Regions from separate parts of the Rhizobium sp. BK619 genome, predicted to be linked through region 2. Evidence: predicted binding sites of a transcription regulator. Region 2 holds the regulator's gene; each other region holds the start of a gene.
The links. The regulator LexA, encoded in region 2, represses DNA repair genes until DNA is damaged. The targets are predictions, from matches to a motif close to TGTTCNNNNTGTGTTCNG.

Region 1 (4,211 bases), on a different contig from region 2:
TAGCGATCGTGGGTGATCATCATCACGGCGCCCGGATAATCGCGCAGATGCTTTTCGAGCCAGGCGATCGTCTCGGCGTCCAGGTGGTTGGTCGGTTCGTCGAGCAGCAGCAGGTCCGGCTGCGACAGCAGCAGCCGGCAGAGCGCGATACGGCGACGCTCGCCGCCGGACAGGCTGGTGACATCGGCGTCGCGCGGCGGGCAGCGCAAGGCTTCCATCGCCATCTCGACCTGGCTTTCCAGATCCCAGAGGTTCTGGCTGTCGATGATGTCCTGAAGCTTGGCTCCCTCTTCCGCCGTCTCGTCGGAGTAGTTCATCATCAGTTCATTGTAGCGCTCGAGCACGGCCGTCTTCGAGGCAACGCCTTCCATGACGTTTTCGAACACCGTCTTGTTGGGATCGATGTGCGGCTCCTGCTCGAGGTAGCCGACCGTCGCTCCTTCGGCGAGCCAGGCTTCGCCGGTATATTCCTTGTCCTGGCCGGCGATGATGCGCAGCACAGTGGATTTACCGGCGCCGTTCGGCCCGAGAATACCGATCTTGGCATCCGGGTAGAAGGAAAGGTGGATGTTCTCCAAGATCTTCTTGTTGCCGTAGGCCTTGTTGAGGCCGGACATATGATAGATGAACTGACGTGCCATGCTGCGCTGCTCCGGGCGGGAAACTTCGATTGTGCCGCTATGTAGGCGAAACAGCGCCTGCGGGCAACGCCGAAACCCGGTTTACGCAGGATTTCCGGTCAGAAGCCCGCAGCGTCGACGACGCCCTCGTCGCATCCGAACGTCGTTTTTCCCGCGCCCTGGATCAGATCGCCAAGCCCGGTGCTCTTCGCCGACGCCGCCCCGGCGGCTTCCGAAAGCCCGATGGTCAACCCGCTGATCATCTTGACCTTGCCGGCCCGCCGGCAGCTCATCTTGACGCGGTCGCCGGCGCCCGGCCCGAAGCTCTTGTCGAAAGCTTCCTTGATCGCCTCGGCCTTGACCGGCTTGCCGATATTGGCGGCGAAGAGATCACGCACGGCCGAGCTATTGAGCGCGCCGACGAGATGCACGCCGACGCCGAAATAATCTTCGGCGCTCATTTTCGTGCAGGTGCCGTGCTTTACCCATTCATGCCGTTCCAGGCCGGATTGTGTGCCGGGCATCGCCTTTGCCAGCGCGGCTTGCGTCTCGGCCGACAGCGTGACCGCCGGCAATGTGTCCCACTTGCCGTCCTTGTCGGCCGCCTTCTGCTCGGCACTGACATCGCAATAGTTCTGACGCATCGGCCAAAGCCCGTGCAGCGAAAAATTCGTCGCATCGGCGCGCTCACCGGTCTGGCTTGCGCATTCGGCCTTCTTCTGGTTCGTCTGGCAAAAGGCCGGCTGCCAACTCGCCGAAAGAATAAAACGGGTGCGCCCGCCAGCCTCCTGCGCCACGGCGGCGCCTGCAAGAACCATCGATACGGCGAACGTCAAGGTACGCAACTGCATGCTGCTCATTTCAACCCCCAAAAAGAACAATACAGGAACAAATAAGCACGAAGATCGAAAGCCCGCAACCCTGAATCGCAGCGGACACGCAATTTGTTATCGGATAAACCTGGAACCGATGTTGCTTTTGGGCGGTGATCTGGTCTGTTGCCGGAAGGAGGATCGAGATGTTTTCTGAAACGCAAAGGCTCGCTTCGACGGGGGCGTCGCTCGCCTATCACCATGCCGAGGCCGCCGGCCCGGCACGCGGCATCCTGTTGATATCGCACGGTCTCGCCGAACATTCGAAACGCTATCGCGGCTTTGCCGAGGCGATGGCGGCGCGCGGCTATCATGTCTATGCCCATGATCATCGCGGCCACGGCGAGACGTCGGCGCCCGACGCGCCGATCGGCCGCTTCGCCTGCCGCGGCGGCGTCGACAGGGTGATCGGCGACGTCCGTGCCATGCGCGCCCACGCGGCCACGCGCCATCCCGGCCTGCCGGTAATCCTCTTCGGCCATTCGATGGGAGGCCTGATCGCCCTCAATGCCGCCGTCACGGCACCGGCCGATTTCGACGCTGTTGCCGTCTGGAATTCGAATTTCGCCGTCGGCCTTGCCGGCCGCGCCGCCCAGGCGATCCTGCTTGCCGAACGCATGCTGAAGGGCTCCGACGTGCCGAGCGGCCTGTTGCCGAAGCTCACCTTCGCCGCCTGGGGAAAATCGATTGCCGGCCGCCGCACCGCGTTCGACTGGCTGTCGCGCCTTCCCGGTGAAGTCGACAAATATATCGCCGATCCGCTCTGCGGCTTCGATGCCTCGGTCTCGCTCTGGCTCGATCTCTTCGAACTGACGTTTCGCGCGCCGCAGAAGCTCCAACTGGATCGGCTGCCGCGCGACATGCCGATCCATCTTGTCGGTGGCGGAGAAGACCCGGCGACGGAGCGCGGAAAAGCCGTGCTCTGGCTGTCAAACCATTTGAAAGCCAGCGGCTTCTCTCGTATCAGCACTGAGATATATCAGGACATGCGGCACGAAACGCTGAACGAGATCGGTGCGGATGCTGCAACCGCCGCCTTCGCGGACTGGTGCGACGAGGCCGTCGCCAGATTCCAAACGGCAAAATCCTGAACCAGAGAGATTCCGTCATGAGCAGCACCTCCGCCCGCCCCGTTTCCTCAGCCTCCGAGGTGACGACGGGGCTTGCGCTGATGTTTCTTTCGGTGATGTTCTCGCCGCTCATCGATATTTTCGCCAAGCTTGCCGTCGTCACCATCCCCTCCGCCGAGGTCACCGCCGGCCGCTTCTTCGTGCAGGCGCTGTGCATGCTGCCGATCGTCATATGGCGGCGCAGCTTTGCCGATTTCTCCTGGCGCCAGAGCCTGTTCCACGCCATCCGCGGGTTAATCATCACCGTCTCGATGATCTCTTTCGTCACCACGCTGAAATACATGGCGGTCGCCGACGCGATTGCGATCTTCTTCGTCGAGCCGATCATGGTGACGATCCTCGGCGGCATTTTCCTGAAGGAGACGATCGGCTGGCGGCGTTATACCGCCTGCGGCGTCGGCTTCTTCGGGGCGATGCTGATCATCCAGCCGAGTTTCCAGGAGGTCGGCTATATCGCCCTCCTGCCCGTCCTCAGCGCGCTTTGCATCGCGATCTTCGTGCTGATGACCCGCGTCCTCTCGCACCGGGAAGATCCCTGGGCGATGCAGTTCCAGATGGGCATCTGGGGCCTCATCTTCTGCGCCATCCTGCTTTTTATCGGCAATGGAAGCGGCTCCGATCTCTTCGATCCCGTCATGCCCGAAGGCAGTGCCTGGTTCTACGTCGCCGGCGTCGGCGCCATGGCCGCAATTGCGGGCATCTTCGGCGTCTATGCCTTTCGCGCCGCACCGGCCTCGACGCTGGCGCCGCTGCAATATTTCGAAATCGTCTCGGCGACGATCTTCGCCTGGCTGGTTTTCGGCGACTTTCCGGATGCGGTCAAATGGCTCGGCATCGCCATCATCATGGCATCGGGCTTGTACATCCTCTGGCGCGAGCGCCGCTTTGCTTCAAAGCCCGTATCCGATACATCTGAGGCGACGCTGGCGCCGTAAAGACCGACGAGGGAATATGACGCAGACCACGAAAAAGCCGCCGCTTGCCGGCATCCGGGTGATCGAGCTGGCCCGCGTGCTGGCCGGCCCCTGGGCTGGACAGATGCTTGCCGATCTCGGCGCCGACGTCATCAAGGTCGAAAACCCCGACGGCGGCGACGATACCCGCCAATGGGGGCCGCCCTTCGTCGAAGGTGCCGATGGCGAAAATCTCTCGGCCGCCTATTACCACGCCGCCAATCGCGGCAAACGCTCCGTCACCGCCGATCTGAAGAGCCCTGAAGGCCAGGATCTCGTCCGCCGCCTGGTTGCGTCAGCCGATGTGGTGATCGAGAACTTCAAGCTCGGCGGCCTCGTCAAATACGGCCTCGATTACGACAGCCTGCGCAAGGTGAACCCCAAGCTCGTCTATTGCTCGATCACCGGCTTCGGCCAGACCGGCCCCTATGCCGCCCTCGCCGGCTATGATTACATCGTCCAGGGCATGTCAGGCTTCATGTCGATCACCGGCGAGCCGGACGGCCAGCCGATGAAGGCCGGCGTCGCCATCGCCGATATCTTCACCGGCATCTATGCCGTCTCGGCAATCGAAGCCGCTCTGATCCACGCGCTGAAGTCAGGCGAAGGCCAGCTCGTCGACATGGCCCTGCTCGA
Region 2 (4,211 bases):
TCTGCATGTCTGATCGTCGCTATAGCACGAACATGTCAGGCTTTTGACTGTCAGCCCTTGGCGACGGCATCGAAGGCCAGCAGCTTTTCCAGCAGCCGCGGCATGTCCTTGAGATAGACCATGTTCGGGCCGTCGGACGGTGCATTGTCCGGGTCCTGGTGGGTTTCGACGAAGACGCCGGCAATACCGGTCGCTACCGCTGCGCGCGCCAGCGTTTCCACGAATTCCCGCTGCCCCCCGGAGGAATCGCCCTGCCCGCCCGGCTGCGCCACGGAATGGGTCGCATCGAAAACGACGGGGGCGCCCATCGACGCCATGATTGGCAGCGAGCGCATGTCGGAAACCAACGTATTATAGCCGAAGGAGGCGCCGCGTTCGCAGAGCAGCACGTTCGGATTGCCGCTGGCGTTGAGCTTCTTCAGTACGTTCCTCATGTCCCAGGGGGCGAGGAACTGGCCCTTCTTGACATTGACGGCACGGCCGGTCTCGGCGGCGGCGATCAGAAGGTCGGTCTGACGGCAGAGGAAGGCCGGAATCTGCAGGACATCGACCACCTTTGCCACTTCGGCGCATTGCTCGGCGGTGTGAACGTCGGTCAGGACCGGAAAGCCGAATTCCTTCTTGAGATCGGCAAAGACCTGCATGCCCTTTTCAAGCCCGATGCCGCGCTCGGCCGACAGCGAGGTGCGGTTCGCCTTGTCGAACGAACTTTTGTAGACGAGGCCGATGCCGAGCTTGGCGCAGAGCTCTTTGAGCGTCCCGGCAACCATGAAAGCGTGGTCGCGGCTCTCCATCTGGCACGGGCCGGCAATCAGCGACAGGCGGCCGGTATTGGAGAAGGTGACCTGGCCTGCGCCCTCGCCGATCCTGACTTCAGAATTCGTATCAGTGCTCATCGTGTTTCCTCGAAGGCGAAGAGCGTGCCCTGCCCGGGCGCCGGCTTCACCAGAATGCGATTGTTCTTGCGCGTGTAGGTCACTCCGTTAGCAGCCAAATGCGCTTCTGTCACGGCAAGATCGGCGACAGTGAAGAGGATAGCCCGGCCGCGCAGGCCGCGGTCGGCGGATGAGACGGCGATCTCGAAATAGGCCTCCAGCCCCTCCGGGGTCATCAGGCTGATTTTCGCGTTCGGCGCGGCGATATTGACGCCGAAACCGGTTTTTTCGACGGCCGACTGCGCAGCGGCAAGGCCGACGAAGGCCGCGAATGCGGCGGGTTCCGGCGCGCAAAGCGCAATCTCGGCAATGCCTGTTACGCCATTGGCATGCGTCTCCAGCGCGCGGCGGTCGGACGGCAGCGGATTGATGCGCTCGACGCTGAAGAGGAAGAAATCCGGCGCGCGCAACTCAGCGGCAAAGGCCAGCTTGAAGCCGGCAATGGTCTCGAAACCATCAGGCATTTTCATCGGTCGGCTGAACTGCAGCATCTCGCCGGCGCTCGATCCGCTGCCGGCGAAGTGGCGATGATCGCGGCCGGCATCGCTGGTGGCAAAGGCCACCGCGGAAAGCCCCTCCTCGCCGCAACGGAAGCGGAAGGCTCGGTTGCGGGCAGTGAAGACATTGCCTTGCCGCGCCGACGCCTCGCTCTCTTCGACGCTGGCGATACCAAGCGGCTCCAGATAGGTCTTGTCGGCAAAGAAGACGCAGGCATTCTCCGTGCCGAAGGGATGGCGGGCATCGGCGGCAACGGTGAAGCCGAGCTTGCCGAGCCGCTCGCGAGCCAGATCGATATTGACGACGGGCAGCACCACATGATCCAGCGGGTGCGGTTTGGCGGAACGCTCGTTCATCATATCCCTCCCTCAAACGACAAGAGATGTGCGACAGCGCCACCCCCATTGCAAGACATGTGTGCCAATCCGGCGAATGAAAATAAAAATCTCAACGAGTTGGCGGCAAGTTTTACGGAAATTTAGCACCTTGCGGAACACATATGGAACATATAGTGTCTGTTCTGGATTTGTTTCAATCAGGGGTCACACGCCGATGCTCACGCGCAAACAACAGGAGCTTCTCCTTTTCATTCATGAGCGCATGAAGGAATCCGGCGTTCCGCCTTCTTTCGACGAGATGAAGGATGCCCTGGATCTGGCCTCGAAATCCGGCATTCATCGCCTGATTACGGCGCTCGAGGAACGCGGATTCATTCGCCGCCTACCGAACCGCGCCAGGGCGCTCGAGGTCATCAAGCTTCCCGAAGCCTATAGCCCCAGCATCCAGCCCCGGCGCGGCTTTTCGCCAAGCGTCATCGAGGGCAGCCTTGGCAAGCCCCAGCCGGCTGCTGCCCCCGCGCCTGCAAAACCCGTCGCCGACAACGGCAACTCGGTCTCGGTGCCGGTCATGGGCCGAATCGCTGCCGGCGTTCCGATCTCGGCGATCCAGAACAACACCCATGACATCGTTGTTCCCGCCGACATGCTTGGCTCCGGTGAACATTATGCGCTGGAGGTCAAAGGCGATTCGATGATCGACGCCGGCATCTTCGATGGCGACACGGTGATCATCCGCAACGGCAGCACCGCAAGCCCCGGCGACATCGTCGTTGCCCTCGTCGATGACGAGGAAGCGACACTGAAGCGCTTCCGCCGCAAGGGCGCCTCGATCGCACTTGAAGCGGCCAACCCGGCTTACGAGACCCGGATCTTCGGGCCGGACCGCGTCAAGGTGCAGGGCAAACTCGTCGGCCTCATTCGCCGCTATCACTGACACCGGACAGGCCGGATTCGGTAAAACTGTTGCTGCGCCAGTCATAGGCGCGCTGGCGCATCCACGGCCGCGACAGCGTTTCGAATGCGGTTGCGACCTCCAGGCCGGCATCCGCGAAACGCAACTCGACGGAACCGGTCCTGCGCAGCGTCTCACCGGTGAAGAGCGTCGCGCCTGAGCGGCAGCTGTTGAAACGCAGACGGACCGGCGTCACGACGATATCGGCCGAATCGCAGGCCGGACCGAGATAAGCGGCATTGTCGATGATGGTTACCACACGGCCATTGCCAAGCCTCGATGTGCACCAGGCCTTCTTGACGCAGGAAAAGCGGTTTGTTTCTCCGCCCGCGGCAGCCGCCCGCATTGCTGTCCTTGCTTCATTCTGCTGCTCGCGGGAAAGCCTGACGCGGCGGTCTTCTCCCTCCGGTGGGATAGCGGGGCCATCCAGCATCTTCGGCGGGTGATGGGTCGGCAGGACCAGCGCTCTTTGCCACTGGTCGAAGATGAAATCCGGCGGGTTTTCACGATTGGAAGCCATTGCCGCGGTCTCGACGAGCGCGACCAGACCGCCGTCCTCCGAAATCACCAGATCCGGCGGCCGCGGAACCGGCAGAATCAGCACCAGAAGCGTCGAGACGGCGAGGATCGATGTGCCGGCATGGCGAAGCCGGGTACGCAGCAACGTCAGCAGCAGGAAGCCTGCCACGGCGACGGCGAAATACCAGGCGGGCAAGCGGCCGACGCCGATATCGCCGCCCCAGCCGGACACCGTCTTGGCGACTGCGATCACCAGATCGAGCCCGAAGCCGACCACCTTCCAGAGCGGAGCGTCCAGACCGAACGGCATGAGCAACATCGCCAGCAGCCCGGCCGGCATGACGATGAAGGAGATGATCGGCATCGTCGCGAGGTTTGCCGGCAGGCCGTAAGCGGTCAGGCGATGAAAATGCTCGATCGAAAACAGCGCCGTGGAGAAGCCGCCGATCAGCGAGGTCAGGAAGACGCCGCCGAAGAAACCGGCGACCGCAACGACCGGCCGGAAGACCGGCAACTTCAGCCAGGCGTTTTCGCGGATGCGCCGGTCTTTCCACAGCTGATAACCCGATACCAATGCCAATGTCGCGGCAAAGGACATCTGGAAGCTCGGACCCAGGACTTCGGAGGGCGAAATGGCAATGATGACAAGGGCCGAGAGAACGACATTGCGCAGGCTGATCGACGGCCGATCGAAGAAGACGGCGATCAGCATGATGGCCATCATGATAAAGGCGCGTTCAGCCGAGACCCCGAAGCCGGAGATCAGGTAGTAAGCGGTGACGGCGATGAGCGCGCCTGCTGCGGCGATCTTCTTGGTCGGATAAGCCTGGGCAACGCCCGGAAAGAGGCTGAGCAGCATCCGGAAGCCGACGAAGAAGATGCCGGCCGACAGCGCCATGTTGAGGCCGGAGATCGCAACAATATGAGCAAGACCGGACTGGCGCAGCGCTTCCGTCGTCGCATTCGAGA
Region 3 (4,211 bases), 150 kb from region 2:
TTCGAGCGCGGCGTGCGGCCGATCGGTGACTGGTCGATGTCGATCACCTTGTCGATATGCTCGAAGCCGTCGATGCGGTCGTGATCGGCCGGGTTTTCGCGTGCGCCCATGACGCGGCGTGCGGCCGATTTATACAGCGTCTCGATCAGGAAGGTGGATTTGCCGCCGCCGGAAACGCCGGTCACCGCCGTGAACACGCCGAGCGGGATTGCCGCCGTGACGTTCTTCAGATTGTTGCCGCGCGCCCCGACCACCTTGATCTCGCGGCCCTTCTTCTGCTTGCGACGCTCGTGGGGAACGGGAACGCCGAGTTCGCCGGACAGGTATTTGCCGGTCAGCGACTGCGGATTGTCCATAATATCCTGCGGCGTGCCGTGGGCGATGACCTGGCCGCCGTGAATACCGGCGGCGGGGCCGATATCGACCACGTCGTCGGCCGTCATGATCGCATCCTCGTCATGTTCGACGACGATGACGGTGTTGCCGATGTCGCGCAGGTGCTTCAGCGTGTCGAGCAGCCGGGCATTATCGCGCTGATGCAGGCCGATCGACGGCTCGTCGAGCACGTAGAGCACGCCGGTCAGCCCCGAGCCGATCTGCGAGGCCAGCCGGATGCGCTGGCTTTCGCCGCCTGACAGCGTGCCGGAGTTGCGCGACAGGCTCAGATATTCCAGGCCGACATCGTTGAGGAAGCGCAGTCGGTCGCGGATTTCCTTGAGGATGCGCACGGCGATTTCGTTCTGCTTGGCGTTGAAGCTGGCCGGCAGCGTCTCGAACCAGTCGCGGGCGACGCGGATCGACATGCCGGTGACCTCACCGATATGCAGCGTGGCGATCTTCACCGCCAGCGCTTCCGGCTTCAGCCGGAAGCCGTTACAAACAGGGCAGGGGGCCGCCGACATGAAGCGTTCGATATCCTCGCGTGCCCAGGCGGAATCGGTCTCCTTCCAGCGGCGCTCGAGATTGGTGATGATGCCCTCGAAATTCTTTTGTGTCGTATAGGAGCGGGCGCCGTCGGCATAATGGAATTCGATCTTGTCCTCGGTGCCGTTGAGGATGACGTCCTTGGCCTCGTCGGAAAGATCATTCCAGCGGGTGCCGAGCTTGAAGCCGTAATGTTTGCCGAGCGCCTCGAGCGTCTGGTTGTAATAGGGCGAGGTCGACTTGGCCCAGGGAGCGATCGCGCCGTCGCGCAGCGTCCGTTCGGGCTCGGGCACGATCAGATCCGGATCGATCTTCTGCTGGGCGCCGAGGCCGTCGCAGGTCGGGCAGGCGCCGAAGGGATTGTTGAACGAGAACAGCCTGGGTTCGATCTCGGGAATGGTGAAGCCGGAAACCGGGCAGGCGAATTTCTCCGAAAACAGCACGCGCTCATGCGTCTCGTTCAGCGACTTGTTGGCCGAGCCGCCGGCCGAGGTCTCCTCCGGCGGCAGCGGCTTGTCGGCAAATTCGGCAACCGCCAGCCCGTCGGCGAGCTTCAGGCAGGTCTCCAGGCTGTCGGCCAGGCGGGCCGAGACATCCGAGCGCACGACGATGCGATCGACCACCACGTCGATGTCGTGCTTGTATTTCTTGTCGAGTACCGGCGCCTCAGCGATCTCGTAGAACTGCCCGTCGACCTTGACGCGCTGGAAGCCCTTCTTCATCAGCTCCGCCAGTTCCTTCTTGTATTCGCCCTTGCGCCCGCGCACGAGCGGCGCGAGAATATAAAGACGGGTGCCCTCGCCGAAATCGAGGATGCGGTCGACCATCTGGCTGACCGTCTGGCTCTCGATCGGCAGGCCGGTCGCCGGCGAATAGGGAACGCCGACGCGGGCAAAGAGCAGGCGCATATAGTCGTAAATCTCGGTGACCGTGCCGACCGTCGAGCGCGGGTTGCGCGAGGTGGTCTTCTGCTCGATCGAGATCGCCGGCGACAGCCCGTCGATCTGGTCGACGTCGGGCTTCTGCATCATTTCGAGGAACTGCCGGGCATAGGCCGACAGGCTCTCGACATAACGGCGCTGGCCCTCGGCATAGATCGTGTCGAAGGCAAGCGAGGACTTGCCGGAGCCCGAAAGCCCAGTCATGACGATCAGCTTGTTGCGCGGCAGATCGAGATCGATGCCCTTGAGATTGTGCTCGCGCGCGCCGCGGATGGAGATCGTCTTCAGTTCGCTCATCGTCTCAGCTTGGTCCTTTGGGATAACAGCCCTTATTTAGTGATGCCGACCGGCGAGTCGAGGCTGAATGTCCGCAACACTGAAGGTTTTCGATTCTGTTGACAGGATCATACGGATAAACTAGAACAAATAAAGAACAAAATTCCTGATGGATGCATGCGGCGTTCTGATGGATAAAGATGTGGATTAAATGCCGCCCATGCGCATCGGCGGTCCGTGATGGTTTAAGGTGCGCCGATCGATTGAAACGCCGCCGGGCAGGGCGGCAGGCAGGGTGAGAAGCATGGCTGGTAGCGTAAACAAGGTAATTCTGATTGGAAACGTCGGTGCGGACCCGGAAATCCGCCGCACGCAGGATGGCCGGCCGATCGCCAATCTCCGTATCGCGACCTCGGAGACCTGGCGCGACCGCAATTCCGGCGAGCGCCGTGAAAAGACCGAATGGCACACCGTCGTCGTCTTCAACGAGGGCCTCTGCAAGGTTGTCGAGCAATATGTGAAGAAGGGCGCCAAGCTCTATATCGAAGGCCAGCTGCAGACCCGCAAATGGCAGGACCAGCAGGGCCAGGACCGCTACTCGACGGAAGTGGTGCTGCAGGGCTTCGGTTCGACCCTGACCATGCTCGACGGCCGCGGCGAAGGCGGCGGTGCAAGCTCCGGCGGCGGCCGAGGCAGCAGCAACAATGATTATGGCGATGACTACGGCGCTCCGGCTCCCTCTTCATCGCCGAGCCGCGGCGGTGGCGGCAACTTCTCGCGCGATCTCGACGACGACATCCCGTTCTGATCGACCGCTTTTCCTGGATCTATAGACTATCCGAGAGCATGATGCCTTTGATGGCGTCATGCTCTTTTTCTTTGGTTTTGCGCCGTTCAGTGCGGCGTCGCGCTGATCAGATTGAGCGCCGCTTTCGCGCCGTCGACGACGAATTGCACTGCAAGGGCGGCGAGGATGACGCCGAGGAGCCGGGTCAGGATCGCCCGGCCGGTGACACCGAGGAAGCGGTCGAGCCTATCGGCGATCAGCAGCATGAGAAAGGTCAGCAACAGATTGGCGGCGATGACGGCGATGAACTGGGCTTTTTCGACGGATGTCGGCAGCGTGCCGGCAAGCAGGATCGTCGCCGAGATCGCGCCCGGGCCGGCGATCAGCGGCAAGGCGAGGGGAAAGACGGCGATATTCTCGATATGATCCTTGGTGACAGCCGCCTCGGTGGCCTTCTCCTTGCGCTCCTGGCGCCGTTCGAACACCATCTCGAAGGCGATCCAGAAGAGCAGCAGCCCGCCGGCGATGCGGAAGGCGCCGATCGAGATCCCGAGCACGCCGAGCACGCTCGCGCCGAACAGGGCGAAGACGGCAAGGATGATAAAGGCGATGGTCGAGCCGCGCAGCGCCACCTGGGTGCGCTGGGCGCGGCTCATGCCGGTCGTCAGCCCCAGGAAGATCGGTGCGAGTCCCGGCGGATCGATGGTGACGATGAGCGTCGTGAAGGCGTTGATCAATTGGTCGGCGCTTGCCATCGTCCCTCGAAAACCCCATATAGTCGCGTGGTTTTTATGCGTGGTTTTTGTGATTGTGAAGCGGCGATTCCGATTTGGCAAATATCCCGCGGCGGCCCGCCGCTTATTTGTCCGGTGCAGCCGCGCGACTTGCATGTTTTACCCTCTTTAAGCCGCAAAAGCCTGTTCAAAACGCCCGGTGAAATTGGCGCGGCAACAGGCTTTCCGCTATAAATCTTCAAGTGATTCTAGAAGAGATCGTGATCTGTTTTGACTGAGCAAACACCCCCCGGCGGCGGGAAGCTCCCGCCAGGCATCGAGCCCATCTCCATCATGGAGGAAATGCAGCGGTCGTATCTCGATTACGCCATGAGCGTCATCGTCAGCCGCGCGCTGCCCGACGTGCGCGACGGCCTGAAGCCCGTGCACCGGCGCATCCTCTACGGCATGTCCGAGCTCGGCATCGACTGGAACAAGAAATACGTCAAATGCGCCCGCGTCACCGGTGACGTGATGGGTAAATACCATCCGCACGGCAATTCGGCGATC
Region 4 (4,211 bases), on a different contig from region 2:
GTCCGCCTTTCGGGACATCAGCCGAAAAAATACAAGATCGCGGTCTTTACCATCTCAGGGCTGACCGCCGGCATCGCCGCCATGGTCTATCTGCTCCGCCTCAATGTCGGCAGCCCGGTTGCCGGCATCGGTTATGAGCTGAACGCCATCGCCGCCGTCATCATCGGCGGCACCAGCCTCTCGGGCGGCAAGGGCTCGATCATCGGCACGCTGGTCGGCGCCTGTATTCTGCAGGTGCTGTCGACCGGATTGCAGCTGCTCGGCGCCGACGACAATATCAAGCCGATCGTCATCGGCGCCGTCATCGTGCTCGCCGTCATTCTCGACAGCTATCGCGGCCGGCTGATGCGGATCCTCGAAACCCGGTAATTGGGTGGCGCCGGAAGCCTTTGAATGACCGTTGCGTTTGATACCGGGCCGACCTACATCTGTCCGGCATTCAGCGAGGGACGGAAATGGCCAAGATCACCAATGTAGCGGTCCAGATGGATCATGTCGCCGGCATCAATATTGCGGGCGACTCCACCTTCGCCACGAGCCTGGAAGCCCAGGCGCGCGGCTACCGGCTGTTCCACTACACGCCCGAGCGCCTGAGCTTCCGCGACGGCAAGCTCTTTGCCAGCGTCGAGCCGATGCTGCTGAAGGACGTCAAGGGCGATCACTTCGAGCTTGGTGCGCCCGAGCGCGTCGATCTCTCCACCATGGATGTCGTGCTGCTGCGCCAGGATCCGCCCTTCGACATGGCCTATATCACCTCGACGCATCTGCTCGAGCGTATCCATCCAAAGACCCTCGTCGTCAACGATCCGGCCTGGGTGCGCAATTCGCCCGAAAAAATCTTCGTCACCGAATTTGCCGACTTGATGCCGAGGACGCTGATCACCAAGGATGCCGCCGAGATCCGCCGTTTCCGCGACGAGATGGGCGACATCATCCTGAAGCCGCTCTACGGCAATGGCGGCGCCGGCGTCTTCCATTCGACCCGCGACGACCGCAACCTCTCCTCGCTGCTCGAAATGTTCGGCCAGCTCTTCCGCGAGCCCTTCATCGCCCAGCAATATCTGCCAGATGTGCGCAAGGGCGACAAACGCATCATCCTCGTCGACGGCGAATTCGCCGGCGCCATCAACCGCGTGCCGGCCGAACATGACAGCCGATCCAACATGCATGTCGGCGGCCGCGCCGAGGCGACCGAGCTGACGCCGCGCGAGAAGGAAATCTGCGAACGGATCGGCCCGGCGCTGCGAGACCGCGGCTTCCTGCTCGTCGGCATCGACGTGATCGGCGATTACATGACCGAGATCAACGTGACGTCGCCGACAGGCATCCGCGAGGTCAAGAAGTTCGGCGGCGCCGATATCGCAAGCCTGCTCTGGGATGCGATCGAGCGCAAGCGCGCCTGAGCCTGCGGCTCCGCGAACCCACGCACCTGCTGTGACCGGTACAACCGCGGTCACAGTCTATATCTGACTACGTTCCTTTCTTGTTCTTGTTTTATTCCCGCTTCCGTGCCAGATTGCAACCGCTGGCCCTGAAGGGTTGCGGGCAGTATAAGAGTTTGCGGGCAGGGGGATGGGTTTATGGTCGCGCGTGTCAGTACGGTGGCATTTCAGGGCATCGAAGGGGTGCCGGTCGAGGTCCAGGTCATGATCGCGCCCGGCAAGATCGGCATGCAGATCGTCGGCCTGCCTGACAAGGCGGTGGCCGAAAGCCGCGAGCGCGTGCAGGCCGCCCTTCACGCCTCCGGCCTGGCGCTGCCGGGCAAGCGGGTGACCGTCAATCTGGCGCCGGCCGATTTGCCGAAAGAGGGTTCGCATTTCGATCTCCCGATCGCGCTCGCTTTAATGGCCGCACTCGGCGCCATTCCCGCCGACGCACTGTCGGACTATGTCGTCGTCGGTGAACTCAATCTCGATGGCACGATCGCCGCCATATCAGGTGCGCTGCCGGCCGCGATCGGCGCTAATGCGCTCGGCAAGGGGCTGATCTGCCCGGCCGAAAGCGGCTCTGAGGCCGCCTGGGCCGGCGCCGACGTCAATATTCTCGCACCGCGCAGCCTGATTGCCCTTGCCAATCATTTCCGCGGCACGCAGGTGCTGTCCAGGCCGGAGGCGTCGATCCGCGCCAATGCCGCCAACCTGCCGGATCTTGCCGAGATCAAGGGCCAGGAAAGCGCCAAGCGCGCGCTTGAGGTCGCGGCCGCCGGCGGCCACAACCTCTTGATGGTCGGGCCTCCCGGCTCCGGCAAATCGATGCTGGCGGCAAGGCTGCCGTCGATCCTGCCACCGCTCTCAGCCGCCGAGCTGCTTGAAGTCTCGATGGTCCATTCGATCGCCGGCCAGCTCACCGGCGGCAAGCTGTCCGACCGCCGGCCTTTCCGCACCCCGCATCACTCCGCCACCATGGCGGCGCTGGTCGGCGGCGGCATCCGCGCCCGGCCGGGCGAAGCCTCGCTCGCCCATCACGGCGTGCTCTTCCTCGACGAGTTTCCCGAATTCACGCCGCAGGCGCTGGATGCGCTGCGCCAGCCGCTCGAAGGCGGCGAATGCGTCATCGCCCGCGCCAATCACCGCGTCTCCTATCCGGCGAAATTCCAGCTGATTGCGGCGATGAACCCCTGCCGCTGCGGCATGGCCGGCGAGCCCGGCCATACTTGCGCCCGCGGTCCGCGCTGCATGAGCGATTACCAGGCCCGCATCTCCGGCCCACTGATGGACCGCATCGATATCCGCATCGACGTGCCCGCCGTCTCCGCTGCCGATCTGATCCGGCCGATGGCGGCGGAAACCAGCGCCGACGTCGCCCGCCGCGTCGCCCGCGCCCGCGAAATCCAGCAGCAACGCTTCGAGGCCGCCGGCGCCAAGGGCATCGGCACCAACGCCCGCTGCTCCACCGCAATGATCGAAAAACTCGCCGAACCCGACGCCGGCGGCCTGCAGCTCTTGCGCGACGCCGCCGAAAAAATGAAATTCTCCGCCCGCGGCTACCACCGCGTCCTCAAGGTCGCCCGCACCCTCGCCGATCTCGACGACAAACCGACGGTCGGACGTTTGCATCTTGCCGAGGCGATCTCCTACAGGATCGCTGGCGAGAGGTTGACGGCGGCGGCCTGAGAAGGGCGGATGCGGCAGATATCTTGGATCGCGCTTGCGCTGCTGGCTGCTACTCAGCGACATTCCCACTGAGCGCTGCCGGATTATGAAATTACGTCGCCGCCGGCGAACCCAAGCTTCGGGACGATTGATTGCTGCCATAGCGGGCGTGCTGCCGGCTGCGATCGCCGTTGGCACGGGGCTGATCTGCCGCAAGTGGTGCCGAAGCTGACTAAGACGCCGATTTGAGCGTCCCTCTGTGTTGCTTATCCGTTAGGGGTAAGGGCCTCTCCTCACTTCGTCGCTCTTTACAAATATTAGCTTCGGCTGAAAAATTTCGAGAAGGATGTCGGTACGTTCGACATAGTCGATCGGAGGTAACGGATGAGAAAGCCTGTTGCCGGGGATGCTTATGAGTAACGAATATCCGGGCTCGAATGCCAAGCCCTTGGAAGTTCTAGACTTGGCAAATGCCTACTCTCGCGCTTCCAGACTCCTGTTCAGCAGTGGTCAGAAGCAAGTTGTGCTATCTATTGCGCCGGCTCGAATGTGCGCCATTCACGCTATTGAACTCTATCTAAATGCCTTTCTCCGCCACGAGGGCGTTGCTCCAAAGGAAATACGAAAACGGATGCACAACCTCGCTGAGCCAACGTTTGTTGCTAAACTTCAACTGAGAAAAAAGACCGCCCGGCATCTGGAGGCAATGACAGCAAAGCGTGAGTACATCATATCGCGCTATGCTCCGGAGCGAACGAGAGAGCACACGGAGTTGAATCGTTTGACCGCGACGCTGAAGGAGGTCATGGCGAAAGTCGGCAAACATTTGGATTCAACCAGCTCGGGTGGAACATCGACATTCGTTATTACGAACTAACGCAGAACTTCGTCCCACTTCGATTGGGATGCAGGTGACGGCACAAAAGAAGGGGCGCCGAGGCGCCCCGATATTTTGCAAGAAATTGCCGGAGGAAAGAGCGGGCCACAGCTAACTTTAGCTGCCCAGCCCCTCAAACAGCGCCGTCGAAAGATAACGCTCCGCAAAGGACGGAATGATCACGACGATGTTCTTTCCCGCATTCTCCGGACGGCTGCCGACCTTGATCGCGGCGGCCAGCG

Region 1: FHX14_RS19765 (ribonuclease) is a predicted target of LexA. The motif match lies at 1,494-1,511, and genes of this name have one in related genera.
Region 3: uvrA (excinuclease ABC subunit UvrA) is a predicted target of LexA. The motif match lies at 2,284-2,301, and genes of this name have one in related genera.
Region 4: FHX14_RS07190 (YifB family Mg chelatase-like AAA ATPase) is a predicted target of LexA. The motif match lies at 1,474-1,491, and genes of this name have one in related genera.

Annotation. Positions count from the first base shown of each region.
Region 1 is NZ_JACIBH010000010.1:97,530-101,740, forward strand. It holds gene ettA (energy-dependent translational throttle protein EttA) at 1-641, opposite strand, end outside; gene FHX14_RS19765 (ribonuclease) at 740-1,480, opposite strand; gene FHX14_RS19770 (alpha/beta hydrolase) at 1,639-2,583, shown strand; gene FHX14_RS19775 (DMT family transporter) at 2,601-3,557, shown strand; gene FHX14_RS19780 (CaiB/BaiF CoA-transferase family protein) at 3,574-4,211, shown strand, end outside.
Region 2 is NZ_JACIBH010000004.1:205,700-209,910, forward strand. It holds gene kdsA (3-deoxy-8-phosphooctulonate synthase) at 51-896, opposite strand; gene FHX14_RS09070 (VOC family protein) at 893-1,789, opposite strand; gene lexA (transcriptional repressor LexA) at 1,986-2,705, shown strand; gene FHX14_RS09080 (ComEC/Rec2 family competence protein) at 2,686-4,211, opposite strand, start outside.
Region 3 is NZ_JACIBH010000004.1:50,925-55,135, reverse strand. It holds gene uvrA (excinuclease ABC subunit UvrA) at 1-2,162, opposite strand, end outside; gene FHX14_RS08330 (single-stranded DNA-binding protein) at 2,446-2,949, shown strand; gene FHX14_RS08325 (MarC family protein) at 3,036-3,683, opposite strand; gene gyrA (DNA gyrase subunit A) at 3,933-4,211, shown strand, end outside.
Region 4 is NZ_JACIBH010000003.1:294,855-299,065, forward strand. It holds gene FHX14_RS07180 (ABC transporter permease) at 1-369, shown strand, start outside; gene gshB (glutathione synthase) at 456-1,403, shown strand; gene FHX14_RS07190 (YifB family Mg chelatase-like AAA ATPase) at 1,581-3,113, shown strand; gene FHX14_RS07195 (hypothetical protein) at 3,505-3,969, shown strand; gene cysK (cysteine synthase A) at 4,087-4,211, opposite strand, start outside.